3 regions of the Nocardiopsis rhodophaea genome follow, and region 1 is predicted to be linked to each of the others. Evidence: riboswitches for the same ligand, from Rfam matches in the RefSeq annotation. Region 1 holds a riboswitch; each other region holds the start of a gene.
What was found. Region 1 has a riboswitch for thiamine pyrophosphate ahead of ABD259_RS18125 (ECF transporter S component). Riboswitches for the same ligand answer to the same signal wherever they lie in the genome.
Positions count from the first base shown of each region.

Region 2: it holds a riboswitch for thiamine pyrophosphate, as region 1 does, so the genes downstream of both, thiO (glycine oxidase ThiO) here and ABD259_RS18125 (ECF transporter S component) in region 1, are expected to answer to the same signal.
Region 3: it holds a riboswitch for thiamine pyrophosphate, as region 1 does, so the genes downstream of both, thiD (bifunctional hydroxymethylpyrimidine kinase/phosphomethylpyrimidine kinase) here and ABD259_RS18125 (ECF transporter S component) in region 1, are expected to answer to the same signal.

Region 1 is NZ_BAAAPC010000016.1:96,844-106,424, reverse strand. It holds gene ABD259_RS18135 (alpha-1,4-glucan--maltose-1-phosphate maltosyltransferase) at 1-193, opposite strand, end outside; gene glgP (alpha-glucan family phosphorylase) at 726-3,344, shown strand; TPP riboswitch at 3,525-3,632, shown strand; gene ABD259_RS18125 (ECF transporter S component) at 3,787-4,365, shown strand; gene ABD259_RS18120 (ABC transporter ATP-binding protein) at 4,362-5,921, shown strand; gene ABD259_RS18115 (energy-coupling factor transporter transmembrane component T family protein) at 5,918-6,799, shown strand; gene ABD259_RS18110 (GNAT family N-acetyltransferase) at 6,868-7,635, shown strand; gene ABD259_RS18105 (hypothetical protein) at 7,793-8,257, shown strand; gene ABD259_RS18100 (hypothetical protein) at 8,254-9,381, shown strand; gene ABD259_RS18095 (FBP domain-containing protein) at 9,463-9,581, shown strand, end outside.
Region 2 is NZ_BAAAPC010000003.1:152,415-161,995, reverse strand. It holds gene ABD259_RS04385 (response regulator) at 1-650, opposite strand, end outside; gene pknB (Stk1 family PASTA domain-containing Ser/Thr kinase) at 728-2,659, opposite strand; gene ABD259_RS04375 (thiazole synthase) at 2,820-3,698, opposite strand; gene thiS (sulfur carrier protein ThiS) at 3,702-3,902, opposite strand; gene thiO (glycine oxidase ThiO) at 4,020-5,171, opposite strand; TPP riboswitch at 5,163-5,274, opposite strand; gene ABD259_RS04360 (Rv2175c family DNA-binding protein) at 5,396-5,755, shown strand; gene thiE (thiamine phosphate synthase) at 5,963-6,613, shown strand; gene ABD259_RS04350 (SDR family oxidoreductase) at 6,703-7,587, opposite strand; gene ABD259_RS04345 (polyprenyl synthetase family protein) at 7,942-9,012, opposite strand; gene metF (methylenetetrahydrofolate reductase [NAD(P)H]) at 9,108-9,581, shown strand, end outside.
Region 3 is NZ_BAAAPC010000013.1:109,384-118,964, reverse strand. It holds gene ABD259_RS15800 (LysR family transcriptional regulator) at 1-395, opposite strand, end outside; gene ABD259_RS15795 (pyridoxal phosphate-dependent aminotransferase) at 534-1,820, shown strand; gene ABD259_RS15790 (glycosyltransferase family 4 protein) at 2,008-3,261, opposite strand; gene ABD259_RS15785 (DUF6457 domain-containing protein) at 3,488-3,739, shown strand; gene ABD259_RS15780 (alanine/glycine:cation symporter family protein) at 3,964-5,382, shown strand; gene thiD (bifunctional hydroxymethylpyrimidine kinase/phosphomethylpyrimidine kinase) at 5,527-6,360, opposite strand; TPP riboswitch at 6,349-6,468, opposite strand; gene ABD259_RS15770 (DUF368 domain-containing protein) at 6,515-7,489, opposite strand; gene rocD (ornithine--oxo-acid transaminase) at 7,982-9,259, shown strand; gene ABD259_RS15760 (SGNH/GDSL hydrolase family protein) at 9,376-9,581, opposite strand, start outside.

The sequences.
Region 1 (9,581 bases):
GAGCCACCTCGCTCATGGGCACCAGCTTCTGGCGCCGTCCCCGAGGGTCATACAGCACCACTCCCGCGCCGAGGGCGCCGTGCCCCTCCCGGATCACGGTCGCGCTGACGGTGAAGGTCTCACCGGCGACGGCCTTGGCCGTGCCGAGGTCGGGTACGGGAGAGACGTTCAAAATGGGAATGCGTCCGATCACAAGTGCACCATTAATGTCGCGATTCCGGCGATTGTGGGCAGTTCGTGGCGTTTGTGGCGTGAAAGGCATTTGAGAGCGTGCAGCTCAGAGGGCCCGAAAGGCGGCATAGGTGGCCTCCGGGCGCTTCCGGCGCGGCACGCTCTCACTGTCTATCGTCAGCCCGGAATGGCCCGCATCCGATGGTTTGCCGTGTGTATTTTTTGTGATTGTCGTCACACTGGCAATGATCCTTTGTGGGATGTATCTTCACCTGCTTCACGCGGTGCACAGCGACAAACCGGGCGTGTTTCTCCAGAGGGAGCAATCGTCACATTGGATCAGCAGCTGGCAATAACCGGTTAAATGGGTGTGTCGTGTGTGTGGGCTGATCATGGAGTGGCGAACCAGAAGGGTGCTCTGTCCCTAATATTCCGGTTTGTGGTATTCGGTGAAAAGCGTCCCAGAAACCTGGAAGTTAAGATTTTGACGTGTTCGTTGAATAAAGGCGTAAGGGGGTCGCGTAACCGCGCCGGATTGACTAGCCTCACGCTCCGTGAAGGCCATTCGCAGATTTACCGTCCGTACCGTCCTCCCCGACGAGCTCGCCCCGCTGGGCCGACTCGCCGCGAACCTCCGCTGGGCGTGGCACCCGGCGACCCGCGAGGTCTTCGCCGCGATCGATCCCGAGGTGTGGGAGAGCGTCGGCCAGAATCCGTTCCGCATGCTCGGCGAGGTCGGTGGGGAGCGGTTCGCCGCGCTCGCACGCGATGAGGAGTTCCGCGCTCGTCTGCGCGAGGCCGCCGCCGACCTCGACACCTATCTCACCGGCCCACGCTGGTATCAGGGCCTGTCCCGGCCGCCTTCGGGCATCGCCTACTTCTCGGCCGAATACGGACTCACCGCCGCCCTGCCCCAGTACTCCGGCGGACTGGGCATCCTCGCCGGGGACCATCTCAAGAGCGCCAGTGACCTGGGCCTGCCGCTCATCGGCGTCGGTCTGCTCTACCGGCACGGCTACTTCACGCAGGCCCTCTCCCCCGAGGGCTGGCAGCTGGAGGACTACCCGGAGATCGACCCGCGCGGACTGCCCATGAGCCGCCTGTGCGACGCCGCGGGGGACCCCGTGTGCGTCGGCGTCGACATGGCCGAGGGCCGCCGCCTCACCGCGCACGTGTGGGTGGTCCGCGTCGGTCGCGTGCCGCTGCTGCTCCTGGACGCGTGCCACGAGGGCAACGACCCGGAGCTGCGGGGTATCACCGACCGCCTCTACGGGGGCGGAAGCGAGCACCGGCTGCGCCAGGAGCTGCTGCTCGGAATCGGCGGGGTGCGGGCGGTCCGCGTCTACTGCGAGCTGACCGGCGACCCCTGCCCCGAGGTCTTCCACATGAACGAGGGACACGCCGGGTTCCTCGGCCTGGAACGCGTCCGCGAGTACATCGACGAGGCCGGACTGACCTTCGACGAGGCGGTCGAGGCCACCCGCGCGGGGACGGTCTTCACCACCCACACGCCGGTCCCCGCCGGGATCGACCGCCTGCCGCGCGACCTCGTCGAGCGGCACTTCACCGCCGATGTCTCCGCGACACCGGGCGTGCCGCTCGACCGCGTCATGGAGCTGGGCGCCGAGGACTACGCGGGCGGCAACCCCGCGGTGTTCAACATGGCCGTGATGGGCATGCGGCTGGCACAGCGCGTCAACGGTGTCAGCCAGCTGCACGGGGCCGTCGCCCGGGACATGTTCCAGGGGCTGTGGTCGGGGTTCGACGCCGCCGAGGTCCCCATCACGTCCATCACCAACGGCGTGCACGCGCGCACGTGGGTGGCGGAGGAGGCCCAGCGGCTGGCGGGGCGCATGGTGCGGGACTCCACCGAGTTCACCCGCTCCGAGGGCTGGCGCAAGATCACCGACGCCGACGAGGCGGACCTGTGGGAGATGCGCCGCACGCTCCGCTGCCGCCTGGTCGCCGACACGCGGGAACGGCTGCGCGCCTCCTGGCGGCAGCGGGGGGCCAGCTCGGCCGAGCTGGGCTGGGTCGACGACGTGCTCGACCCCGACGTGCTGACTATCGGCTTCGCGCGGCGGGTGCCCTCCTACAAGCGGCTCACCCTCATGCTGCGCGACCGCGACCGGCTCAAGTCGATGCTGCTCGACCCGGACCGCCCCGTGCAGATCGTCATCGCGGGCAAGGCCCACCCGGCCGACGAGGGCGGCAAACGCCTCATCCAGGAGATCGTGCGCTTCACCGACGACCCGCGGGTGCGCCACCGCATCGTCTTCCTGCCCGACTACGACATGGATCTGGCGCGTTCGCTGGTGCAGGGTTGCGACGTGTGGCTGAACAACCCGCTGCGTCCGCTGGAGGCCTGCGGCACCTCGGGCATGAAGGCGGCGCTCAACGGCGGGCTCAACCTCTCCATCCGCGACGGCTGGTGGGCGGAGTGGTTCGACGGCTCCAACGGGTGGGCCATCCCCACGGCCGACGGCGTGCGCGACCCCGACCGCCGCGACCAGCTGGAAGCGGCGGCGCTGTACGACCTGATCGAGGGCGAGGTCGCCCCGCTCTTCTACGACCGCGACGAGGAGGGGCTGCCCAACCGCTGGCTGGAGATGGTCAAGCACACCCTCGTGTCGCTGGGCCCCAAGGTGCTGGCCACCCGCATGGTGCAGGAGTACGTCACCCACCTCTACCAGGGGGCGGCCGACTCCTCGCGGCGGTTGCTGCGCGAGGACATGAACGGTGCGCGCGAACTCGCCGAGTGGAAGCGCCGGGTCCGAAAGGCCTGGCCAGGAGTGCGCATCGAACACGTCGAGGTGGTGGGCATGGAAGACCCGCCCCAGGTCGGCGGCGATATGCAGGTGCACACCACCCTCGGCCTGGCCGGACTGACACCCGAGGACATCCAGGTGGAGGTCGCCATCGGCCGGGTCACCGGCGGCGAGCGGCTGGTGGATCCGGTCGTGGCCGAACTGGAGGCCGTCGGCGAGCCCGACGGGAGCGAGGGGCCGCTGGTGCGCTACGCGGGTTCCGTGCCCCTGCAGCGCGCCGGAACGTGCGGCTACACCGTGCGCGTCCTGCCCGCCCACCCCATGCTGGCCGATCCTGCCGAGATGGGCCTGGTCGTGGTCCCGCACCCGCCCGAGAACATGGACGACGGGATCGTGCTGCGGTAGCGGTCACGGCGTCGGCGGCGCCGCGCGTGTCGGGCCGGTCGGTCATCGGTGACCCGACCGGCCCCTTGGGGCTGTCAAGGGGTCCTCGCCGACAACTCCGCGCCCCAGCGGTTGGAGACGACCCACGTTGCCTATCCGCTCGCGGAGTCACCCATAATGGAGTCAACTGCTCGAACGGCAGGGAACCGACAGGGGAGCGCTTCGGCGCTGAGAGTGCGGGACCGTACCGCAGACCCTTACACACCTGATCCGGGTCATGCCGGCGAAGGAAGTCGTAGGATCCGTCGGCCGTGGAGTCGATCGGCGCGTTGACACGTGCCCCGATCCCGGCCCTCTTGGCACTTCGCGCCCTCTCGTGTGCCGACACGGAAGGGACATTCACGTGGGAACCCCATTCACGCCGGGAGAAACCCCCAGAACCACGTCCACCACATCCTCCGGGATTGGAGCATCGGCCACCGGCTTCCGGTGGCGCACCGTCGACATCGTGGTCGCCGCCGTCCTGGGTGTCGCCATCGGCGTCATCTTCTGGTTCTGGGGGATGCTGTGGGAGTCCACCGCCCCCCTCTTCCTCTTCTTCCCGCCCGCCCAGGCGGTGATCTACGGCATGTGGCTGGTGCCCGGCGTGCTCGGCATGCTCATCATCCGGAAGCCGGGTGCCGGTGTGCTCACCTCGGTCGCGGCGGCCACAGTGTCGATGCTGCTCGGCACCCACTGGGGGCTGGTGGTGGTCCTCGCGGGGCTGCTGCAGGGCCTGATGCCCGAGGTGGTCTTCGCGCTCGGCCGCTACCGCTTCTGGGGGATGGGGATCTCCGTGCTCGCCGGTGCCGCCGCCGGTCTGGCGCCGACGGCCATGGACCTGACCCTCTACTACGCCGACTGGCCGTTCGCGTACATGGCCGCCTACGGGGGCATCGTCGTGCTCAGCGCCGCGGTCATCGCCGGGGTCGGCGGCCGCCTGCTGACCACCGCCCTGGCCCGCGCGGGCGCGCTCACGCCCTTCCCCTCGGCACGCGGATGAGCGGGGGCGCCGCCCGGGGTGGTGCCGGGGTGCGGCTCGCCGGGTGGGGGTGGCGGCACGGCGCCCGCGACGCGTGGGCGCTGCGCGGCGTCGACCTGGTGGTCGAGCCGGGCGAGCGGGTCCTGCTCCTCGGCGCCTCCGGGGCGGGCAAGAGCACGCTGCTGCACGCCATCGCCGGACTCACCGGGCCCGACGCCGCCATCACCGGTGAGCAGGAGGGGATACTCCTCGTCGACGGCGAGCCCGCCGACCGCCGCCGGGGCGACATCGGACTGGTCAGCCAGGACCCGGAGACCCAGCTCGTGATGGCGCGGAGCGGCGACGACGTCGCCTTCGGCCTGGAGAACCGCGCCGTGCCCCGCGCGGACATCTGGCCGCGCGTGCGCGCGGCGATGGACCAGGTGGGGTTCCCCTACGACGTGGAGCGGCCGACCTCCGCGCTGTCCGGCGGCGAGAAGCAGCGGCTGGTCATCGCCGGGACCCTGGCGATGAACCCGCGCCTGCTGCTGCTCGACGAGCCCACCGCCAACCTCGACCCGGCCGGGGCGCGGCTCGTGCGCGAGGTCGTGGCGGACCTGGTCGCCACCACCGAGGCCACGCTGGTGCTGGTCGAGCATCGCGTGGCCGACGTGGTCGGACTGGTAGACCGGGTCGTCGTGCTCGAACCGGGCGGCGGCGTCATCGCCGATGGCACCCCGGACACCGTCTTCGCTACCCACGGCGCCCACCTCGCCGAGCGGGGCGTGTGGGTGCCGGGCCATGAACCGCGTCCGGATCTCCGGGCCGCCGACACCCCCGCTCCCGCTTCCTCGCTCATCGAGGCGGTCGATCTGGTGGCCCGCGAACCCGGTGGTCCCGGGCCGCGCACCGGCGTGCCCGCGACGATCCTGGACAGCGTGGACGCGATGGTGACGTCCGCGACGGCCACAGCCCTGACCGGCCCCAACGGGGCGGGCAAGTCCACCCTGCTCATGCTGCTGGCCGGGCTCACCGCGCCGCACGGCGGGGCCGTCGAGCCGCGCGGCGTCTTGGCCGGGGTCGATAGGCGCCCCCTGATCCGCTGGCCCGCGCACCGTCTCGCCCGGCACCTGGGCACGGTCTTCCAGCACGCCGAGGACCAGTTCGTCACGGGCGGCGTCCGCGACGAACTCGCCTTCGCCCCCCGCCGCACGGGACTGGGCGAGCGCGAGGCAGCGGCGTGGGTGGAGGAACTGCTGGCCAGGCTGCGCCTCACCCACCTCGCCGACGTGCACCCCGCCACGCTCTCCGGCGGCGAGAAACGGCGGCTTTCGGTCGCGACGGCCCTCAGCTCGGGCCCGGCCCACGCCCCCGACGTGCTGCTGCTGGACGAGCCGACCTTCGGCCAGGACGCCCGCACCTGGTCCGAGCTGGTGACCCTCCTCGCCGACCTGCGAAGCGAGGGGCGGGCGATCGTCATGGCCACCCACGACACCCTGCTGCTCGACCGGTTCACCGACGTCGAACTGCGCGTGGGCGGGGGCGCCGTCACCAGCGTCGCCTCCGCCCCATCGGCAGCTGGGGAGGCAACCGGATGACCACCCACCCCACGGATCCGCACACCGCGGCCGACACCCGGGAATCCATCCCCGAGGCGTCGCCCACCCCCGAGGGTCGAGCGGCGGCTCCGCGGCTCTCGCGCGTTCCCGGCAAGCCGAAGGCTCGCGCTTCCGGCGCCTCCGCGGCGTCCTCCGCCCGTGAGGCGTGGCTCCGGCGTGCTAACCCGGCCGCGAAGGTGGTGGCGGCGCTGCTGGTGACCGCCGCTCTGGTCCCGACGGTCGACCCGGTCACGCCCGGCGTCGTGCTGGCCGCCGTCGTGGTTCTCCTGCCGTTCGCGGGCATCGCCCGGCGCACCGCCGCCACCCTCGGCGGGCCGCTGCTCCTGGCAGCGCTGTCGGTCGGAGCCGTCAACCTCGTTTTCGGTGAGAGCGGCCCGCTCACCGCCTTCGGCCTGGCCGTGCGCCTGCTGGCCATCGCTCTGCCCGGCGTGCTGGTGGCCGCCACCAGCAACCCCACCGAGCTGACCGACGCGCTGGTCCAGCGGCTCAAGGTCCCCGAACGCCCCGCGATGGGCGTGCTGGCGGCGCTCCGGCTGATCCCGCTGCTCGCCGACCAGTGGCGCACCCTCACCCTGGCCCGCCGCGCCCGCGGGCTGGAAGCGGGCTGCAACCCGTTGACCGCCGCCACGATCTTCACCGGCAAGGCCTTCGCGCTCCTGGTGCGCTCCATCCGCACCGGAACCCTGCTCGCCACCGCCATGGACGCCCGCGCCTTCGGCACCGGCCCCCGCACCCACGCCCGTGAAAGCACCTGGCGCCGCTCGGACACCGGCCTCCTCATCGGCACGGTGCTTCTTGTCGCCGCAGCCCACGGCATCTCCCTCGCCTTGGGCACCTGGACGCCACTCTTCGTGTGACGGGCAAGCCCACTCCCACCGGGAAGCCGACCGAGGTCTCGTGATGACCCGGCTGCCATCCTGGTGCGATGGACGACGCTGACGACATCGTGATCGACCGGCAGGCGGCGCGGGCGTGGCCCGCGATGGTGGTGGAGTACGCGCGCGGGTGGGTGCTGCGCTCCTCGCCCGGTGTCGCGCGCAGCAGGTCGAACAGTGCTCTTCCACCCCAGCGCGACGCGGTCGACGGCCTGTCCGCTGTCCAGGAGTTCTACGCGCGACGGGACCAGCCGATCCTGATCCAGGTCTCGCCCGCCCACCGGCATTCCATGCTCGATGACCACTTGGCCGACCGCGGATTCCAGCGCCTGTCACCGACGCTGGTTATGCGCGCGTCGCTGGCCGAGGAACCAGGGCTAAAGGTCGGGCGGGGCCGCCGCACCGGAGTGGGCGGCGAGCGGTGGCCGGTCCGTCTCGGCCATCGGGACGAGGCGTGGACCCGAACGCTCCAGTGGGTCGACGGGCGCAGCGACGCCGCCGGTGAACTGGTCATGGACCGAATCCCGGGGCGTACGGTCTTCGCGCGCGTCATGGACGGTGCGACGGTCGCAAGCGTTGGGGCCGGGGTCGTCGATGGGGGATGGCTCGGCGTCTTCTGCATGGGAACCCGGCCGGAGTACCGGCGCCGCGGAACGGCGACCGCGCTCCTGCGGTCGCTGCTCACATGGGGGCGGGACAAGGGAGCCCGTTCGGCGTGGTTGCAGGTCGAGGAGGGCAACACCGCCGCTCGCAAGCTGTACGAGGCGCACGGGTTCGAGGAGTCGCACAGGTACCACTACCGGCGGTCGACCGGGTAAGCCCGTGGCCCAGCCGTCCGATGGTCCGAACAGCCAGAAGTTCCTTACCTGCTGGTGAGAAACCACAGCGCGGGCCAGGGGATCTTCCGGGAAAACCCGAATCGACTCTCCACATCTGGAAGTCTGGGCCTTCCCGCCCTCGGAGACGAACGGGACAATGGAGCCGACGGTAACGCTGACACTGCTCGCCGCCGCGGGCGGTTCGGTTCGAGGCCTGCTCGACCTGTACACCGCGGTGATCACGTGGCAGTCGGCCTGCCGCGACCACCTTGAGCGCAACGGCGACACCGCCGAACGCCCGCGGTTCCGGAGCAGAGTCGACCTCGGCCCCGACCTGTTGGCCGGTCTGTTTCACGTGGTGCTCGGCGCGTTCGTGGGCCTCGTGCTGACCCTGGCGGGGCAGGTCGAGTCGGCGTTCATGGCGCTGATGGCGGGTGTCGCGGCTCCGGCGGTGCTACAGCAGATGGCCACGGTCAAGGGCCGGGTGGTGCACACGCAGACGTTCGGAGTACAGAGTGGCGAGGGGTCGGACTACGGCGTGCTGCCCCCGCCCCGGAACCCGGCGCCTCCCGACACAGCGCCCGACCCCTCGGAGGGCGACGCTGGGAGCAAGGGGGAGTGAGTATGACGGAATGCTCGTTCTGGAACCGCACACTGGCCGCCATCGCAGGGACCGACCGGGTGCTGTTGGTCCCGGCGTCCGAGGGCGGCCGCGGCGTAGTGGGCCTGGGGACGCGGACCATGGCCGCGGTCCTGGGAACAGGCATGCCGCCCGCGCGCGGGGCGGCCCCCGCGCGTAGCCGCGTCGCCCCGGCCGGCCTCCCGCGGCTGGTCGATACCGCTCTGGCCGACCTCCTGACCGGGGTGCGGCACGCGGATGGTCCCGCGAGGATGCGGCTGAGGGCGCAGCTCCGAAGACCGCCGACCCGCCAGGTCGACCTCGGCCACTACACGTCCTCCTGGCTGCAGTATCTCGCGCGCGAGATCGATGACGCCCGTGCGCGCCTGCTGACCCCAGGGCTCGACCTCGACGTGGTGCGCGACCCCGTACTGGCGGACTACCTGTCGAGGGGGTTGAGGGATACGCTCAGCCGCGTGTCGCTGTGTGTTCGCGACATCGCGCGCGTCCTGGACCTGGCGTCGGATGTCGCGTGGGAGGCGGGGATCTCCACGCCTCTCCCGGCTGCGCGGCAGGTCGTCGGCGAGCTGGGCGACGCCCTGGAACGTGTCCTGACGCGCGTCATCGATGTGGAACCGACGCGGGTCAGCATCGTTTTCGCCGAGTTCGACTTCATCCGGGACCGCGCCCAGCGGCTCGTCCAGTCCCATACGGAGGTCCGCGCGCGGGTCGAGGACCTGATCGGGGCCGAAGATGCCCCGACCGGCACCGTGGTGGAGGAGGACCTGGGTGTGCTGTTCCGCAGGGCCTACCGGCTGCATTGCTGCGCCATGCTCCTGCGCCTGCTCGACCCCGATGTGCGGGAGAACTACGCGCGCCCGGACATCCAGCGCGCGCAGGAGTGCTTCGCCGAGGTGAGGCGGGAGTGCGGTGAGTTCTTCGCCACCGATCTGCGGGAGGTCGATCTGCGGGGAATCGACCTCGGCGGCGTGCGGTGGGGGCAGGGGACGCTCTGGCCCCCGGAGCACGAGCGGGAGATCCGCGACCGCTCGCGGCTGCTCGACGACGGCGTGTTCGAGATCAGCGAGGGTGTGGGCACGGGCCCGTGCTCGAACAGTGTGAGCTGATGGGGGGCGTCCTGCGGAGCGGATCGCTGAGCTGGAAAACCAGGAGACGTCCCATCATGTGCGCTGCTAGCGTCCGGCTCCATGAACCCCGTAACCGATGCAGAGATCCGCTCGTCCTTCGCGAACTGCTCCAAGGGCGAGGCCAAGAGGGCCAATCTCCCCAAGGGGCTGAACGAGATGCCCTGGGACGACCTCGACTT
Region 2 (9,581 bases), on a different contig from region 1:
AGCCCCTGGTCGATGGCGTAGCGGACCAGCTCGACGCGGTTGTGCAGCTGCAACTTGTTGAGGGTGTTCTGCACGTGGTTCTGCACGGTGCGGTGGGACACGGATAGCCGGGCCGCGATCTGCTTGTAGCCGAGACCCTTGGCGACGAGGCGCAGCACCTCGGTCTCGCGGGGCGTCAGCCGGGGCGCTTCGGAGTCGGCCGCCGGCCGCGGCGCCGCGGCCAGCCTCCGGTACTCGCCGAGGACCAGCCCGGCCAGTCCGGGTGTGAACACCGCCTCGCCCGCGTGGACGCGGCGCACCGCGGCGATGAGCTCCTCCCGGCGCGCCGACTTCACCAGGTAGCCGGTGGCCCCGGCCTTCACCGCCTCCAGGACGTCGGCGTGCTCGCCGCTGGCCGACAGGATCAGGACGCGGGGCGGCTCGCCGGAGTCCAGCAGCTGCCGGGTGACCTCGACGCCCGACATGTCGGGGAGCTGCAGGTCGACCACGGCCACGGTGGGCCGGGTGGCCGGAACCAACCGCACGGCCGTGGCGCCGTCGCCCGCGGTGGCCACGACCTCCAGTCCCGCCTCGGAGAGGTCGCGGGCGACCGCGTCGCGCCACATCGGATGGTCGTCGACGACCATCACCCGGATCGGGTCACCGGACATACGGCGACTTCCGCCAAAACCCCCGCACGGCCCCCGACGACGGCAACGTGCACACCGGGCGGGTGGCGGATCGCGCCTCAGTCGTCATCGCGGTCGCCTCGCGGCTCCCTGGGGGCGAAGGGGCTCGTGATCAGCTCGATCTCGGTGCCCTTCTCCGCCGTTCCGGTGGGCGTGTAGGAGTCGACGCGGTTGGCCCCCAGGATGCGGGTCACCTCCACCTTGAAGCCGAGTTTTTCCAGCTTCTTCTTGGCCTGCTTCACCTTCATCCCGCGGACGTCGGGGATCTCGATCTGCTCCTTGCCGGAGGAGACGGTGATGGTGACGGTGTCGCCCGCCCCGGCGATCGTCCCCGCATCCGGCGACTGCTTGATGACCTCACCCTTGGGGATGTCGTCGCTGGGCTGGGTCTCGACCTTCACCTCAAGGCCCTTGTCGTCGAGTTCGGCGCGGGCGGCGTCCTCGACCAAGCCCACCACCTTGGGGACGTCGAATCCCTTGCTGACCGTGAGCGTGACGGTCTCCTCACGGTCGGCGTCCGCCCCCTCCTCCGGGTCGACGGCCAGCACGGTGCCCGGAGGCTGGTCGTAGGAGTCCTTCTGCTCCACATCGACGTCGCCGAACCCGGCGTCCTCCAGCGCCTTCTTCGCGTTCGCCTCGGTGTCGCCGACGACCGAGGGCATCTCGACGGTCTGCGGCCCCTTGGAAAGGGACACCGTGACGGTTCCTTCGCGCAGGATGTTGCTCCCCACCTCGGGGGAGGTTTCGGCGATCTTGCCCTCGTCGGCCTTGGTGCTGTACACGGGGTCGTCGGAGACCTCGATCTGCAGGCCGAGAGCGCGCAGGTCGTCCGTGGCCGCGTTCTGGTCCTTGCCGATGATGTTCGGGACGGTCTCATAGCGTCCGTCCAGCACCCACCACCCGGCGCCGAGCAGTACCAACGCGAGCACAGCCGCGGTGGCGACCAGGAGGTACTTCTTCTTGCCGGGCCCGCGGCGGCCGTCGTCATCGTCGTCGCCATAGCCGCCGTAGCCACCCGAACCGAGCTCGACCCGGACCGTGTCGTTGCCGCCGGGCACCGGGGCGGTGCCGTTTCGCCGCGCAGGTCCACCGGCGGACGGCTGCCCGGTGTCGATCACCGCGGTCTCGGCGAACGCGGGCGCGCCGCCGTTGTGCACCCGCAGCACAGCGGAGAGGAACTGGCCCGCGTCGCCCGGACGGTAGCGCGGATCGCGCTCGGTGGCCTTGGTGACCAGGGCGTCGATCTCCGGCGGGATACCCGGGATCGCGGCTGAGGGGCGCGGCACGTCCTGGTTGACGTGCTGGTAGGCGACGGCGATGGGGGTCTCGCCGGTGTGCGGCTGGGCGCCGGTGAGCAGCTCGTAGAGCATGATCCCGGCGGCGTAGACGTCGGTGCGGGTGTCGGAGCTCCCGCGCTCGATCTGCTCTGGGGCGATGTAGGCGGCGGTGCCCATGAGCGTGCCGGTCTTCGTCATGCCCTGGTGGGCGGATTCCACGGCGCGTGCCAGTCCGAAGTCGGCGACCTTGGCGCGGCCGTCGGCGGTCAGCAGGACGTTCTCCGGCTTGATGTCGCGGTGGACCAGCCCGGCCCGGTGCGCGGCTCCGAGAGCGCCCAGCACCTGGGACATCACCTGCAGCGCCTCGTCGGGGGCGAGCCGGCCGCGCTCCTCCAGGAGGTCGCGCAGCGTGCGGCCGGGCACGTACTCCATGGCCAAGAACACATGGCCCTGGTCGGTGCCCTGGTCGAACACCTGCACCACGTTGGGGTGGGAGAGCTTCGCCACAGAGTGCGCCTCGTTGATGAACCGGCGCACGAACTGGGGGTCCTGGGCGAGGGAGGGGTGCATGACCTTGAGGGCCACGCGCCGGTCGAGGCGCTGGTCATGTGCGATGTAGACGGTGGCCATGCCACCGCCCGCGATACGCGACTCGACGAAGTAGCGACGGTCGAGTGTCGCGCCTACAAGCGGGTCCGCAGTCGTCATGTCCACGAAGGTGAGTTTACGGGTGATCCGGGCGGGGCAGGCGAAGCTTGCGTAGAGCGTCGTGACATCGTAATAGCCCAACGAGGGTGGAAACGGGCGCGAGGGTGGGATTCACCACGGCCCGCCCGGTGTGAACCAGGCGGGCAGGGGGAGGCGACGCGACGCGTCAGTCTACGGCAGGAGAGGAAGCCTGGGCGTAGCGGCGCACCGGGATCCGACCGGCCAGTCGGGCGCCGCGTCCGGCCGCGATGGCGTCGCGCATCGCCGCGGCCATACGCACCGGGTCCTGGGCGCGGGTGACGGCCGTCGCGAGCATGACGGCGTCACACCCCAGCTCCATGGCGAGCGCCGCCTCACTGGCGGTACCGATACCGGCGTCGATTACCACCGGCACCCCCGCCTGCTCCACGATGAGCTCGATGTTGTGCGGGTTGCGGATGCCCAGGCCCGAGCCGATCGGCGCACCCAGCGGCATTACGGCGGCGCAGCCTAACCCCTCCAGCCGCCGCGCGAGCACCGGATCGTCGTTGGTGTAGGGCAGCACCACGAACCCGTCGTCGACCAGTCGCTCCGCCGCGTCCAGCAGCTCGACCGGGTCGGGCAGCAGGGTGCGCTCGTCGGCCACGACCTCCAGCTTGATCCAGTTCGTCCCCAGTGCCTCGCGGGCCATACGGGCGGTGCGCAGCGCGTCCATCGCGGTGTAGCAGCCAGCGGTGTTGGGCAGCGGACGGATGCCGTTGCGGCGCAGCACGTCCCACACCGACCCCTCGGCTCCGGCGGCGACCTTGCGCATCGCGACGGTCGTCAGCTCGGTTCCCGAGGCGATCAGCGCCTCCTGGAGAACCTTCAGCGACGGCGCGCCGCCGGTTCCGGCGATGAGGCGGGAACCGAACGTCTCCCCGGCGATGACCAAGGGGTCGTCGGCCGGGGCGGGGAGGTCACCGGGGCGTCTGGGACACGCGGTTCCGGTGGTGCCAGTGGGACCACGGTCGTCCTTCGCGGTCGGGGTGGAGGTACCCGGGGCCATCGGGTGTCCGGACGTCATCGGTCAGCCTCCCTGCACAGCGGTGAGCACGTCCACGCGGTCGTTCTCGGCGACGAACGTCGCCGACCAGGTGGCCTTCGGTACGACCTCGTCATTGACCGCCACGGCGATTCCATCGTGCGCCGCGGTCAGGGAGCGCACGACGTCGGCCACCGTACTGCGTGGGGCCAGATCGCGGGGTTCGCCATTGATGATCACGTTCACGGGTGATCTCCCTCGTGATGTACGACGCCGTTCGACGTCTCCAGCGGAATCTTCTACTCCGGAGTGCCCGCGGGCCCGCGCGGTCGGCGCCTCGCGGGCGAGGGTCAGGAGCGCGTTTCAGGGCCGGCGCGTCGCGGCGAAGCGGCGCGCGTAGTCCGGCAGCTCTCCGGTGGTCAGCGCCTCGGCCATGACGTCGCCGGTGGCGGGGGTGAACAGGACGCCGTGGCGGAAGTGCCCGGCGGCCAGGTGCAGTCCGGGCAGGCGGGTCGGGCCGAGCAGGGGTTCGTTGTCGGGGGCGGCCGGGCGCAGCCCCACGCAGGTCTCGGCGATCTCCAGCTCGCTGATGCCCGGCACCAGCTCGTGGCCGTCGCGCAGCAGCTCCCACACGCCGCCGGCGGTGAGCCGGGTGTCGTCGCCCATCTCCTCCTGCGTCGCACCCAGGACGATCTCCCCGTTAGCGCGCGGCACGAGGTAGACGGGGGAACCCTTGACCAGGCCGCGTACGGTGCGGGAGACGATGGGCGGCTCGCCGGGTGGCATCCGCAGCCGCAGCAGCTGGCCCTTGACCGGACGCAGGGCGGGGACCACGCCCTCCGGAAGCCCGCCGATGTCGGCCGTCCGCACACCGGCGGCCAGCACGACCTGGTCGGCGCCCAGCTCTTCCCCGGTCTCCAGCACGACGCCGCGGGCGCGATCGGCGGACACCAGTACCGAGCTGACCCGGCCGTCCACGACGCGCGCGCCGCGGCCCTCCGCGGCGGCGCGCAGGGCCGCCATCAGAGCGCGCGGGTCCACGGAGTGGTCGTCGGCGACGTGGACGCCGCCGCGTACCGCCGGGGCGAGCATCGGCTCCAGGCGGCGGCACTCGCGTCCGGTGAGCCGCTCGGACTTCAGCCCGAGACGGGTCTGCAGTTCGCCGAGCTCGGTCAGTTTGGCGAGGTCGTCGGTGTCGAACGCGATCTGCAGGGTGCCCGACGCCCGGTACGCCGTGGGCTGCCCGCTCTCGTCCTCCAGTTCGGCGACGAAGGCGGGATAGCGGTCGCGGGACAGGGCGCCGAACCGCATCAGCGGCTCCTCGCCGAACATGGCCTCGGTGGCCGGGGTGAGCATGCCCGCCGCGACGGCCGAGGCGGGAACGGGGCGAGAACGCCCCACGATGGTCGTCCGCAGACCGCGCTGGGCGGCACGCCACGCGGTGACCAGGCCGATCAGGCCGTCACCCACGACGATGACATCAGAGGCGGATTCGGGGTGACTGCGCACAGCCATGCCTCCACTCCCTTCGCCGGTATGACCCGGATCAGGTTCATGCGGTCGGAGGCTCACAGCCTCCCTCTCAGCCGGGTCCCACCCGGCTCCCGCGGGGTATCTCGCGTCTTCACCGCCCATCTTAGGGCGTTTTCCTCCGGTGCGGCCGACGGCGGCGACTACGCCTTGAGCGATACGGGCCGAGAGCTGGTTTGCGCCCGGCGAAACTGTGGGAGATTGGCTGCGTGACACAGAACGACCACGACATCGAAGCCCTCGTCGGCGAATGGATGACCCTGAAGGAAGCCGCTCAGGCGCTGAACGTCAGCCCGAACCGCGTCAAGCAGTTCATCGGCGACCACAAGCTCCTCGGGATCCGGAGGGGCGGTGAGGTCGCGATTCCCGCCGCCTTCATCGCGGGCGGCGACATCGTCAAGGGCCTGCCGGGCACGCTCACCCTGCTCGCTGACGCCGGCTTCACCGACACCGAAGCGCTGAACTGGATGTTCACCCCGGACGACACGCTTCCCGGGGCACCCATCGAGGCGCTGGCCGCTAACCGCGGCACCGAGGTGCGCCGCCGCGCCCAGGCCATGGCGTTCTAGGGCCTGTAACGACGTAGCCGGACGGGTCCCCGGGCCGCCGGCCCGGGACCGGCCCCGACGCGGCACCCGACGCGATCGAAGCCGCTGACCGGCGCGCCCGGACACCCCGGCCGCGCCGGTCGCGGTCGCGCTGCGGAAAAGGAGCGGGGTGTGCGGCGTGCGCGCCCCCCGGACCGGCGCCGGCAGGGGGCGCATTACCCTGGCCGGGTGACTGAGAGCCCGCGCGAACGCCTGTCAACGGCCCGCCTCTACCTGTGCACCGACGCCCGCACCGAGCAGGGCGACCTCGCCGCCTTCCTCGACGCGGCGCTGTCCGGCGGCGTCGACATCGTCCAGCTGCGCGACAAGACCCTGGAAGCCCGCGACGAGCTGGCCGCGCTGGAGGTCATGCGCGAGGCCTGCGAGCGCCACGGCGCGCTGCTCGCCGTCAACGACCGCGCCGACATCGCCCACGCCGCCCGCGCCGATGTCCTCCACCTCGGCCAGAACGACCTCCCGGTGCCCTACGCGCGCGACATTATCGGAGACGGCCCGCTGATCGGCCGCTCCAACAACAACCTGCGGATGGCCACCGCGTCGGCCACCGAAGAGGGCGTCGACTACTTCTGTGTCGGCCCGACCTGGCCCACGCCCACCAAACCCGGCCGCCCCGCTGCGGGCCTGTCGCTCGTCCACGAGATCGCCGCCCTGCGGTCCCAGCGTCCCTGGTTCGCCATCGGCGGCATCGACCTGGCCAACCTCGATGAGGTCCTGGAAGCGGGCGCGACCCGCGTGGTCGTCGTCCGCGCCATCACCCAGGCCGACGACCCGCACGCCGCCGCTGTCGAATTCAAGCGACGGCTGTCCGCGGCCGACTGAGCCATGGGCCGTGCGCACGCGGCCGCCCTTCCCCCTCCGCCCGACGCGCGCCGGGTGGCCGGCCTCTTCAGTCGCCCGTCCGGCCCACCTTAGGCGTAGACGTGGTTCAGGGCGCTGGGGTGGGTGCGCAGAAAGCCTTCGATGGACTGGGCGGGGTGACCGGCCAGCCGGGGGACGGTCGCGGAGACGACATCCATCTCCCCGCTGGCGATCGCGGCGTAGGAGCTGGCCCACCCCTCGATCTCCCACTCGGCGGCGCCCGTGGGGCGGCGCGAGGCCAGGGCTTCCTCCCAGGTCTCGGGGACGTAGCGCACGGTCTTGCCCGTCAGCGCCGTCAGGCGCGCCGCGGTCTCGCCCAGGGTGACCGCCTCGGGGCCGGTGACGTCGTAGGTCGCGCCGTCGTGGGCGGACCCCTCGGTGAGGACGGCGACGGCGACGTCGGCGATGTCGTCCCGGGAGACCCAGGCGACGCGTCCCTGTCCGGCGGGGCCGCGGACGACGCCCGAGTCGTCCGCCCAGTACGGGAGCACATCCAGGTAGAAGCTGGGCCGCAGGAAGGTGTGCGCGACGCCGGTGGAGCGGATGTGGGCCTCGGTGTAGAAGTGGTCCCGGGCGAACGTGAAGGTCGCCGCCGGGGCCGCGGACAGGAAGGACAGGTAGACGATCCTGGTCACACCCGCGGCGACGGCGGCGTCGACCGCGCTGATGTGCTGGTCCACGCGGTCGGCGGACTCGGTCGCCGAGACCAGGAACAGGGTGTCGGCCCCTTTGGCCGCGCGCTCGAAGGCGGGCATGTCCTCGTAGGGTGCCATCGCCGCGCTGGCGCCGGGCAGCTCCGGTGCGCGGTTGAGGTCGCGGACGATGAGTCGCTGGGGAATCCCCCGCCGGGCCAGGCGTGCGGCCACGCGGCCGCCCAGTCCTCCGGTGGCGCCGGTGATGCCGATGGTGTGCGTTATTGCCTGATCGTCACCCATGGCTCCCTATTCTCACCTGATGCCCGTTCCGGCGCACCCGCGGCGCGCCGATCAGAACATCACGCGCGAAGGGCGGTGTCCGCGGATGAGGTGCCGTCCTCACCTCACCCGCGGGCACCGCCCATCGCCGCGATCGTTTTTCGTCCACGTGTGGTGTGCCCGGACGATCGGTGATGTGGCCGCCGGTGCCCTGCCGTGATTGGGCTCGGATCCGACTCAAACAGGCTTTTCCTCCCCCGTCGATCCGTCATGGGGAGGATTCGGCCTCATCCCTCAGGTGGGGAGGGGTCATGTGCGCCGCGGGGCGAGCGAGGGCCCAACGGTGTCGCGGTGGCGGTCCGGCGGGTGCCGGTGTCAGTGTTTGCGGGCCGTGGCGGCGACGATCAGGTCGGCCAGCGCAGCGCGGGCCTCTTCGGCGATCTCGGGGCTCTCCACGGCCTCTGTCGCCTGCGCCACGTAGCCGTCGATGCGGCGCTCGCAGGCCTCCAACGCGCCGCACTCCGTGGCGAGGGCGCGCATCCACTCGACCGTCTCCGGGGTCAGGTGCGGGTCGCCCACGTGGCGGCGGAACTCGGCGGCGTCGGCCGGGGCGGCGCGCTCAAGGGTCTCGGCGACCAGCAGGGTGCGCTTGCCCTCGCGGAGGTCGTCGCCCGCGGGCTTGCCGGTCTCCTCCGGGTCGCCGAACACGCCCAGCAGGTCGTCGCGCAGCTGGAAGGCGACGCCCAGCGCGATCCCGTAGGCGCTGTAGACCCCGGCGAGCTCCGCGGAACGTCCGGCCAGTGCGGCGCCCATGTGCAGCGGGCGTTCGATCGTGTACTTGGCGGCCTTGTAGCGCATGACGCGCAGCGATGCCTCGACGCTTTCCGACCCGCGCACCTGCTCCAGCATGTCGAGGTACTGCCCGGCCATCACCTCGGTGCGCATCTCGTCGAACGGCCGGCGCCCCGCCCGCAGCGCCTCCAGCGGCAGCGCGCTGCCCTGGAACATCTCATCGCTCCACGCCAGGCACAGGTCGCCGATCAGGATCGCGGCGCCCTGGCCGAACCCCGTGGCGGTGCCGCTCCAGCCGGAGCCCCGGTGCAGCGCCTCCAGGCGTTTGTGCGTGGCCGGCAGACCTCGGCGGGTGTCGCTGTTGTCGATGACGTCGTCGTGGATCAGGGCGCACGCCTGGAGGAACTCCAGCGACGCCGCGGCCGTGTAGATCCCCGGGACCTCGGTGCCGCCGGCGCCGCGCCAGCCCCAGTAGCAGAAGGCCGGGCGCAGCCGCTTGCCGCCCGCCAGCATGGCCTCCAGCGCCTCCATCACCGGCGCCAGCTCTGTGCCGATCTCCAGCAGCTGGGCGCGGCGGCGCCCGGTGAAGGCCGCGATCTCGGCGTCCACGGCCGCGCGCACGCAAGAGATGGGGGATGAGGAAGTGGAGGTCATGAGGGCAGGTTATCCGCTGTCCACGCCGGCTCCCGCACCGCATGGGCACGGCCTGCCCCCTCACCCCACCGGGAGTGTGGCCTAAGGTGGATCACATGCTTGGCACAGTGACACGCTCCGGTACAGCGCCGCGCCCTGCTCCGCGCCCGCGCGACATCCGCGACCTGCTCAACGCCGGCGAACCGACCTTCTCGTTCGAGTTCTTCCCCCCGAAAACCCCCGAGGGCCAGCGCAAACTCTGGCGGGTCATTCGCGAGATCGAGGCCTTGGCCCCCTCTTTCATATCCGTGACCTACGGCGCGGGCGGCGGCACCCGCGACCGTACGGTCGAGATCACCGAGCGCGTGGCGACCGACACCACGCTGCTCCCGGTCGCGCACATGACCGCCGTGAACCACTCGGTGCGCGAGCTTCGTCACCTCATCGGCCGCTTCGCCGACGTCGGCGTGAGGAACATGCTGGCTCTGCGCGGGGACCCGCCCGGCGATCCGCTGGGGGAGTGGGTCAAGCACCCCGAGGGCCTGATGTACGCCGACGAACTGGTGCGGCTCCTCAAGGAAACCGGCGAC
Region 3 (9,581 bases), on a different contig from region 1:
CCCGTGCCCTCCGTCGCCTGGCGCAGCACCAGCTGCATGCGCTCGTGCCGACGCAGGATCTGGGCCAGCTTCGGGGCGAAGGCGACCGCGGCGGTGGGGAACGCCGTCACCGTGACGCGGCCGCGGGGGACGTCGGTCTGCGCGGCCAGGGCCGACTCCGCGGCTTCGACCAGGGCCAGGATCTGTTCCGCCTGCTCTGCCAGGAGTCGTCCGGTATCGGTCAACTCGGCGCTGCGGGCGGTCCGGTCCAATAAGGGGGCGCCGACTTCGCGCTCCAAGGCGGACAGCTGCTGGGAAACTGCTGACGCTGTGTAGCCGAGTGCCTGCGCAGTGCCAGATATGGTGCCGTGCTCGGTGAATTCTCGGAGGATCTTGAGCCGTCGGAGATCGAGCATCAGTTCATCTTACGCTGGCCATCGAAAAGACTCGCTTGTGGTGATGGATGACGGGAGGCAGGGTGAGAGTGGACGCGGGAGGAACACACATCCCAGCCCGCACACCCGTCACCGGACGTATGCGGAGTTGATCGCTTCATGTCTGTCAGCGTGTCGGCGACACTCGCCGTCAACGAAGCGCTCGCCGAGCGGCGGCGCCAGGGGCTGCCCGTACTTCCGCTGGGCTTCGGCGAGGCCGGGCTCCCGGTGCACCCGGCGATGCGCGACGCGCTGGCAGCGGGGGGCGACACCAACGCCTACGGTCCGGTCGCCGGACTGGAGTCGCTGCGGACGGCCGCCGCCGGGTACTGGGACCGCCGCGGACTGCCCACCGACCCCGACCTGGTGGTCGCGGGGCCCGGCAGCAAGCCGCTGCTCTACAGCCTGCTGCTGAGTATCGGCGGCGACGTCGCCGTCGCCGCGCCGAGCTGGGTCAGCTACGCCGCGCAGACGCATCTGGCCGGGCACGACGTCGTCTTCGTCCCGACCGCGCCCGCCCAAGGCGGAGCGCCCCAGCCCGACCTGCTGATCGACGCGGTGGTCCGGGCCCGCAGGCGCGGCCGCGACGTCCGCGCGGTCGTCGTGACCACGCCCGACAACCCCACCGGGACCGTGCCCTCGCGTGGGACGATCCGGCGGCTGGCCGACGCGGCGCGGGCGCTCGACCTGGTGATCATCTCCGACGAGATCTACCGCGACCTCGTACACGAGCCCGGCACCGTGGTGCGCAGCCCCGCCGAGTTCGCCCCGGAGCGCACGGTCGTCACCACCGGGCTCAGCAAGAACCTCGCCCTGGGCGGCTGGCGCCTCGGCGTCACCCGGCTTCCCGACAGCGACATCGGGCACCGGCTCCACAGCGACCTGCTGGGCGTGGCCAGCGAGATCTGGTCCACCCCGGCCACGCCGGTCCAGCAGGCCGCCACCTACGCCTTCGGCGAGCCCGCCGAGATCACCGACCACATCGCCCGCAGCCGACGGCTGCACGGCCTGGTCGCCCGCGCCGTCGCCGACCGGTTCGTGAGCGTCGGCGCCCTGGTGGCCCCGCCGCAGGGGGGGTTCTACCTTTACCCCGACTTCGAGGGCCTGAAGGAATCGCTGGCCGCTGACCACGGCGTCACCACCGGCCCTGAGCTGTGCGCCCTGCTGCTGGACTCCTACGGCATGGGAACCCTGCCCGCCGCGGAGTTCGGCGAGGACGCGGGGGCGCTCCGGATGCGCGTGGCGACCAGCCTCCTCTACGGAGAGACCGAGGCCCAGCGCTACTCCGCCCTCGCGGCCGACGACCCGCTGGCCCTGCCCTGGATCCGCGCGCACCTGGACCGCCTCGACGGCGTGCTCGACCAGCTGCTCTGCCGCGAACGAGTGCCCTGCGGCGAGGTCGGGTGAGCGGCCGGGAGGAGAGACGACGACCCACCAAGTGAGCACCACCCTGTGCGCATGACCCGCGGCGGCAACGGGGGCGAGGAGCGGGACCGGAGAGGGGCCGGTCCCGCTCCTCCACGTCGTCTGCGGGGCCGTTGAGGCCACCGTGGTCGTTCCTTCTGCCGTCCCGGTCCGCCGGGGCGCGGGGCGGTCAGCGGCGGGCCAGCAGGCCGGCGCCGGCGGGAGCGCCGCCGGGGGCGCCCGACTCCGCTTGGGCCCCCAGGGGCTGGGCACCCGTCGGGGCGATCACCTCCCGGTAGTGCCCCAGGAGCTGGTCGCCGATCACCTCCCAGGTCCGCTCCTCGACCGTCCTCCGGGCCTCGGCGGCCATCTGTTCGCGCAGCGCGGCGTTGTGCGCCAGGCGTCCGGTGGCCAGGCGCAGCTCGCGCACCGAATCGGGGGCGTAGAGCAGACCGTTGCGCTCGGGGACCACCAGGTCCAGCGGGCCGCCGGACGCCGGGGCCACCACCGGCACCCCCGAGGCCAGGGCCTCCTGCACGGCTTGGCAGAACGTCTCGTCGGCGCCCGTGTGCACGAAGACGTCGAAGGAGGCGTAGAGCCGGGACAGCTCCTCGCCCGTACGCTGGCCGAGAAACGCGACCGGCGCTGTGCCGCGCAACCGCCGCCGGAGCCGCGCCCGGTCCGGGCCGTCCCCCACGATCACCAGCCGCACCCCGCGCAGCTTCGCCACGTGGGCCAGCAGGTCGACGCGCTTGTCCCGGGCCAGGCGGCCGACGTATCCGACGATGACCTCGCCGTTGGGGGCCAGCTGACGGCGCAGCGCGGCGTCGCGGTGGCGCGGGTCGAAGCGCGCGGTGTCCACGCCGCGCCGCCACAGGCTCAGTCGCGGGAAGTCCTGACCGGCCAGTTCGCGCAGGGTCGCAGACGAGGGCACCAGGGTGCGGTCCACCGCGGCGTGGACACGGCGCAGGAAGGGCCATAGCAGGCTGCCCGCGGGAAGGCCGTAGCGGGCGGTGAATCCGGGCAGGTCGGTCTGGTAGACGGCGACCGTGGGCAGCGCCCAGCGGCGCGCGATGTCGACCGCGGTGTGCCCCAGCAGCGCGGGGGAGGCCAGGTGGAGGACGTCGGGGCCGAAGGAGCGCAGCGCGGCGGTAACGAGCCGCCGCGACGGCAGCCCGCCGGTGAAACCGCGGTAGAAGGGCAGGGGTACGCCCGGCAGGCGCACCACGGGGAATCCGGCGTAGTGGGCGGGGCCGGCGCCCGGGGCGAGGATGAGGGCCTGGTGGCCCCGGGAGGAGAGGTGTTCGGCGACCCGGCAGACCGAGTTGGTGACGCCGTTGACCTGGGGAAGGAAGGACTCGCTGATGATCGCGACGCGGAGGGGGGACGCGGGTCCCGAGGCGGCGGGAGGTGGGGGAACGGACGCGGACACAGACGCAGACACGGTGTATCTCCCAACGGCGGTGGGCTCCTCCCCGGCACGCTAGGTACCCCGTGTGAACCTCTCCGGACCTGCGGTGGTCGTCCGATTGACGATCTTCCTCCGGCTATGCGAAGCGCGGGCCGCCCTGCTTCCGGCCGATGTCGCGTGAGTGGAGGTGTTGGGGCACTGATGGCCGTAGGATCGCGAGCTGTCGCCAATCACGCGTCCACGGATTCAGGAGCGCCGCATGACCCTCGTCGAATGGGCAGAGCTCGTCAGTGCCGAGCTGGAGCTGGGAGAGGAGATCGGCAAGGGCGACGTCGATCGGATCCTGGACCTCGCCCGGGATGCCGCGCACTCGGTCGCCCGCCCCGCGGCGCCGCTGACCACCTACCTGCTCGGTGTCGCCGTCGGCCGAGGAGCCGACCCCGTGGAGGCGGCGGCCGCGCTCAGCCGCCTCGCGCTCTCCCACGCTCCGGAATCGCCCGAATCGCCGTGATTTCCGCTGGTCATGTGCCTGTCACCGAACGCACAAGCGATCACTCCGTGGAAGAAACGTGACGCATACGTGACGAAACCGGTCAAAAAACCATGTAAATGTGGCAGTGCGCTGCATCACGTTGATCGCGGCGGTGCGTCGTGCCGTCGTCGCCACCCCGTCCCCACCGGGGCGGAGGGCGGCGGATCCTTACCCCCTCGCTCGAACACATAGGGAGTTCGTCCATGGATCAACTCACGGACATGCTGGGCACCCTCTCCGGCATTATCTGGAGTGAGTACGTCCTCATTCCGTTGCTGCTGCTCACTGGGTTGTTCCTGACGATCCGACTGCGGCTGCTGCAGTTCCACAAGCTCTTCCACGCCCTCTGGCTAGCGCTGGTCCGCCGCAAGGAGGCCGAGGGCGTCCAGGGCGACATCTCGCACTACCAGGCGCTGAGCACGGCGCTGGCCGCCACGGTGGGTGTCGGCAACATCGCGGGCGCCGCGCTGGCGATCGGCATGGGCGGCCCCGGCGCCCTGTTCTGGATGTGGATGACCGGCCTCGTCGGCATGGCGACCAAGTACAGCGAGGCGCTGCTGGGCGTGAAGTACCGGCAGGAGGACAGCGTGGGCAAGCAGAGCGGCGGCCCCATGTTCTACCTCCGCCGCGGTCTTCCCGGCGGGCTGGGCCTGACGCTGGGCGTCCTGTTCGCCGTGTTCGGCGCCATCGCGGCCTTCGGCATCGGCAACGGCACCCAGGCCAACACCGTCTCGCAGCAGCTCAACAACGTGTGGGGCGTCCCGACCTGGGTGGCCGGTATCGCGATGGTGATCATCGCGGGCGCGGTCATCCTCGGCGGTATCAAGAGCATCGGCCGCGTGGCCGCCGGGATCGTGCCGATCATGATCGTGCTCTACATCGGCATCGCCCTGACCGTGCTGGTCGTGCACGTCGGCGACATCCCCGCGGCGCTGGCGCTCGTCGTGACCGACGCCTTCACCGGGCAGGCCGCCGCCGGCGGCGGCGCGGCCTCCGTGTTCGTCGTGATCCAGGCCGGTGTGGCGCGCGGCATCTTCTCCAACGAGTCGGGTCTGGGCACGGGCGCCATCGCGGCCGCCGCGGCCAAGACCGACCAGCCGGTGCGCCAGGCGATGGTGTCGATGACCCAGACGTTCATCGACACCCTCATCGTCGTCACGATGACCTGCCTGGTCATCATCGTCACCGGCGTCTGGGAGGAGGACGGAACCGGCGACGGCGCCCAGATGACCTCGGAGGCGCTGCAGAGCGGCCTGTCGGCCATCACGCCAGCCCTGGGCACCATGGGCGGCTACATCGTGGCCATCGCCGTCGCGGTGTTCGCCTTCACCACCATCCTCGGCTGGTCCTACTACGGCGAGCGCTGCATCGACTTCCTCGTCGGCCACAAGGGCGTGCCCGTCTACCGCGTGGTGTTCGTCGCCATGATCTACGTCGGCGCCGTCGCCTCCCTGGACCTCATCTGGGTGGCCAGCGACATCGCCAACGGTCTGATGGCGCTGCCCAACCTGATCGGCCTGCTGCTGCTCTCCCCGGTCATCGTCCAGGAGACGCAGAAGTACTTCAGCAACCCCGACTGGAAGAACCCGGACATCAAGGTCCCCGACGTGCGCCAGCAGTGATCCTGTCCAGGCCCCGTCCCGCAGACCACGCGGGGCGGGGCCTTCGTTGATCTCGGCGATATCGACCGAATAATCGCCGATATTCGGTCGATATCGCCGAGATCAACGGGGAAACGGGCGAGAGCGGTGCAGGTGGGGAAAGCCTCAGTGGTCGGCCGCGACAGCCCCCCACCACGCGTGGAAGTGGTGGACCGGGCCCTTGCCGCGGCCCGCGTCGAGGTCGTCGGCGCGGCGCAGGGCCTCGGTGAGGTACTCCTTGGCGTCCCGCACGGCCGCGGGGACATCGTCGCGCTGGGGGAGCAGGGCGGCGATGGCCGAGGAGAGAGTGCAGCCCGTGCCGTGGGTGTTGCGCGTGTGGACGCGTTCGGCGGTGAAGGTCCGCGGCGGCCGGTCCGGTTCGACCAGGAGGTCGGTGCTGCGGTCGCGCTCCGCGCCGCCCAGGTGGCCGCCCTTGAGCAGGACGCGGCGGGCGCCGCGCCGGAGGAGGCGCTCGGCTTGGGCGCCCATCGCGTCGAGGCTGTCGGCCTCGTCCTCACCGAGGAGCTCGGCGGCCTCGGGCAGGTTGGGCGTGATGAGGTCGGCGCGCGGGAGCAGCTCGCCGCGAACCGCCGCCACGGCCTCGGGCGCTAGCAGCCGGTCGCCGCTCTTGGCGACCATCACCGGGTCGAGCACCACGTTGCGCAGAGCGTAGTGGTCGATGGCCGCGGCGACCGCACCGATGACGGCCGTGTCGGACAGCATCCCGATCTTCACCGCGTCCACCCGAGCGTCGGTGAGCAGCGTGTCGAGCTGGGCCGAGACGAACTCCGCGGGGACGGCGCGCACACCGGTGACGCCGCTCGTCGACTGGGCGGTCAGGGCGGTGATGACCGTCATCCCATAGCCGCCGAGCGCGGAGAAGGTCTTCAGGTCGGCCTGGATACCGGCGCCCCCGCTGGGGTCGCTGCCGGCGATGGACAAGAGGTTGTAGCCGCGCATTGGCGTTCCTTCGCTAGTACGAGCTAGATCAGGTTCGACGGGTGTGCTCTCAGCCGGGACGGCGGGCCACCAGCGGGTGACCTCCGCCCGGCACCCCGCGCCGTGATGGACGTGATGGCGTGCTGGACGTCGTGATGGAGTTGTGGGGTGCCCGTCAGCCGCGGTCGGTCGAGTCGACCGGGGCGGCTGAGCGGTGGCGGCCGCGGGGCTCCGCGGTCCCGTCCCCGGTGGCCTGCCGCCGGGCCTGGACACTCCGTTCGAACAGCAGGACCGCGACGACGATCACGAAGCCCAGGACGGCGAGCGCGACGGTGACCGGGATATCGCCCTCCGGCGCGTGCAGGGTGCGGTTCTCGTCCTGCCACGGCCACAGCGCGCGCAGCGAACCGGCCATCAGGCCGGTCAGGACCACCAGCGTGATGTGGTGGTAGTTCTCCATGAGCCACTGCAGCAGCTTCACGAAGAACGCCAGGCCGATGACCGCGCCCAGCGCGAACGTTCCGATGTAGCCGAAGTCGCGGCCGTTCAGCGCGTCCATCGTGGCCGTGTACAGGCCGAACGTCAGCAGGATGAACGAGCCGGAGACACCGGGCAGGACCAGGGCGCAGACGGCGATGGCGGCCGCGCCGACGACGATGGGGAAGCTGGGGTCGATGTGGGCCGGGGGAAGGCCGGTGGCGAAGAAGGTCACCGCCGCGACGGCCAGTGCCAGCAGGTAGTGTCCCGGCTTCCACGTGCGTCCCGAGCCGCTGTAGGGCACCCACAGCGAGGCCAGGATCAGGCCGAAGAAGAGTGCGTAGGCGAACTGCTGCTCGTGCTCCACCAGCGGAGCCAGGAACTTGGCGGCGACGATCGCCGCCAAGGCCATGCCGATCAGCACCGCGATGATGGCGCCCCAGTCGGCCTTGCGGAACTCCTCGGCGGCGCGGGCACCGCCGCGGCCCCGCGGCAGGTCGCTGGCTGCCAGCCGGATTCCGTTCACCGCGTGGCCGGCGGACGTGATGAGGGTTTCGTAGATGCCCACGATCAGTGCGACGGTGCCGCCACTGACGCCGGGGACCACCTCCGCGGTCCCGATGAGGGCGCCGCGGAACGCGTTGAAGAGGTGAGTACCGACTGACTTCGCCATGTCTCGCGTTTCGTCTGAATGGGTGCGGGAGGAAGTACGGGAGCACGTGAGCTGCGTGCGGCCGCCACCACGGCCGGCGCGCCCCCAGTCTAGGGGCGACCGACGCGCGGGTCCGGCGCTGTGCGCCGAGGTTTCGGACATGCCGTTCGAACCGTGTCCCGTGTGTACCGGCATCGTATGGGTAGTAGTGGCGTCAACGCGTCGGGAACCCGGGAGGCGGAGGGGGCGCCCCGGTACGGCACGACGTCCGCGGCGCCCGGCGCCGGGGAGACGGGGGAGGAATGTGATGAGGGAACAATTCCGTGATGCTCAGAGCCCCGGCTGGGGCTGGTGGGGAGCGGCCCGTGCCGCCTCTTGTGCATCGGGGGCACCATCTGTTCTCCTGCTGGAGTCCGCCTGAGGCGGTGCATCGTGCGTTAACCGAACGGGTATTTCAAAATCGAATAACGATCACTGCTGTTCCGATCAACGGCGATCGAAGGGAAAACCTGGATGAGCGACACCCGCAGTCTGGGCGAATACACGGCCGGTGGGGATCACACCGGTCCCGTCATTTCGAGTAGCGACCACATCGGACTGGCCGAGGCACACTCGGCGCACAACTACAACCCCCTGCCCGTTGTCATCGCCGAAGGCGAGGGCGCATGGGTCACCGACGTCGAGGGCCGCCGCTACCTCGACTGCCTCGCCGGATACTCGGCGACCAACTTCGGCCACAGCAACCCCGACCTGCTGGCCGCCGCGCACCACCAGCTCGACCGGGTGACGCTCACCAGCCGCGCCTTCTACCACGACCAGTTCGGCCCCTGGGTCGCCGCCCTCGCCGACCTCGTCGGCAAGGAAAAGGTGCTGCCCATGAACACCGGCGCCGAGGCGGTGGAGACCGCGGTCAAGGTGGCCCGCCGGTGGGCCTATGACATCAAGGGCGTGCCCGACGGGCAGGCCGCGATCATCGTCGCGGGCGGCAACTTCCACGGCCGCACCACCACCATCATCTCCTTCTCCGAGGACCCCGACGCCTACGGCGGCTTCGGTCCCTACACCCCCGGCTTCCGCGTGGTCCCCTACGGCGACGCCGACGCGATCGCGTCGGCCGTCGACGCGACCACGGCCGCGGTCATCGTCGAGCCCGTGCAGGGCGAGGCCGGAGTCATCGTGCCACCCCCGGACTACCTTCCGCGCGTCCGCGAGATCTGCGACGAGAACCGGATGCTGTTCATCGCCGACGAGGTGCAGTCCGGCCTCGGCCGCACCGGCACCGTGCGGGCCTGCGAGCACACCGGTGTCATCCCCGACGCCTACCTGTTCGGGAAGGCCCTGGGCGGCGGCGTCCTCCCCGTCTCGGCCATGGTCGCCGACGAGGACGTCCTGGGTGTGATCAAGCCGGGCCAGCACGGCAGCACCTTCGGCGGAAACCCGATGGCCGCGGCGATGGGCCGCACCGTTGTGCGGATGCTGCGGGAGGGGCCCTACCTGGAGAACGCCCAGCGGCTCGGCGAGGTGCTCGGTACCCGGATCAAGGAGTTCGTCGGCAACGGCGCGGTGGCCGCGCGCAGCATCGGGCTGTGGGCCGGCGTCGACGTCGACGAGTCCCTGGCCAGCGGGCGTGAGCTGTGCGAGCGGCTCGCGAGCAAGGGCGTCCTGGTCAAGGACACGCACGGCTCTACGGTCCGGCTCTCGCCGTCCCTCGTCATCAGCGAGGACGACCTGAACTGGGCACTGGACCGGTTCGGCGAGGTCCTGGCCGAACTACGCGCGGAGAAGGGATAGCGCCCGCCTCCTTGGTACGGCGGTGCCCCGCGGCCGCGACCGGCCCGGGACAGCGGTCGTGCCCGGCCTCCGTCCCGCCCATCCGCGCCCCGCGGCGGGCCGGGGGCCGGTGCGCTCTACTCGGCCTCGGCGGCCAGTACGTCGGGGCTGGCGTTGTCGAGTGTGTCGCGCGCGACGTAAAGCGCGCGGCCGGGGCCGGAGGCGATCCGTTCGGCCACCCGGTCGGTGAAGGCTGCCTGCCCCGCGGCGTTGGGGTGGAAGGAGCTCCGGTCGACCTTGATGCCGGAGCTCAGGTCGCGGATCATTACCCCGTTGAGCCACG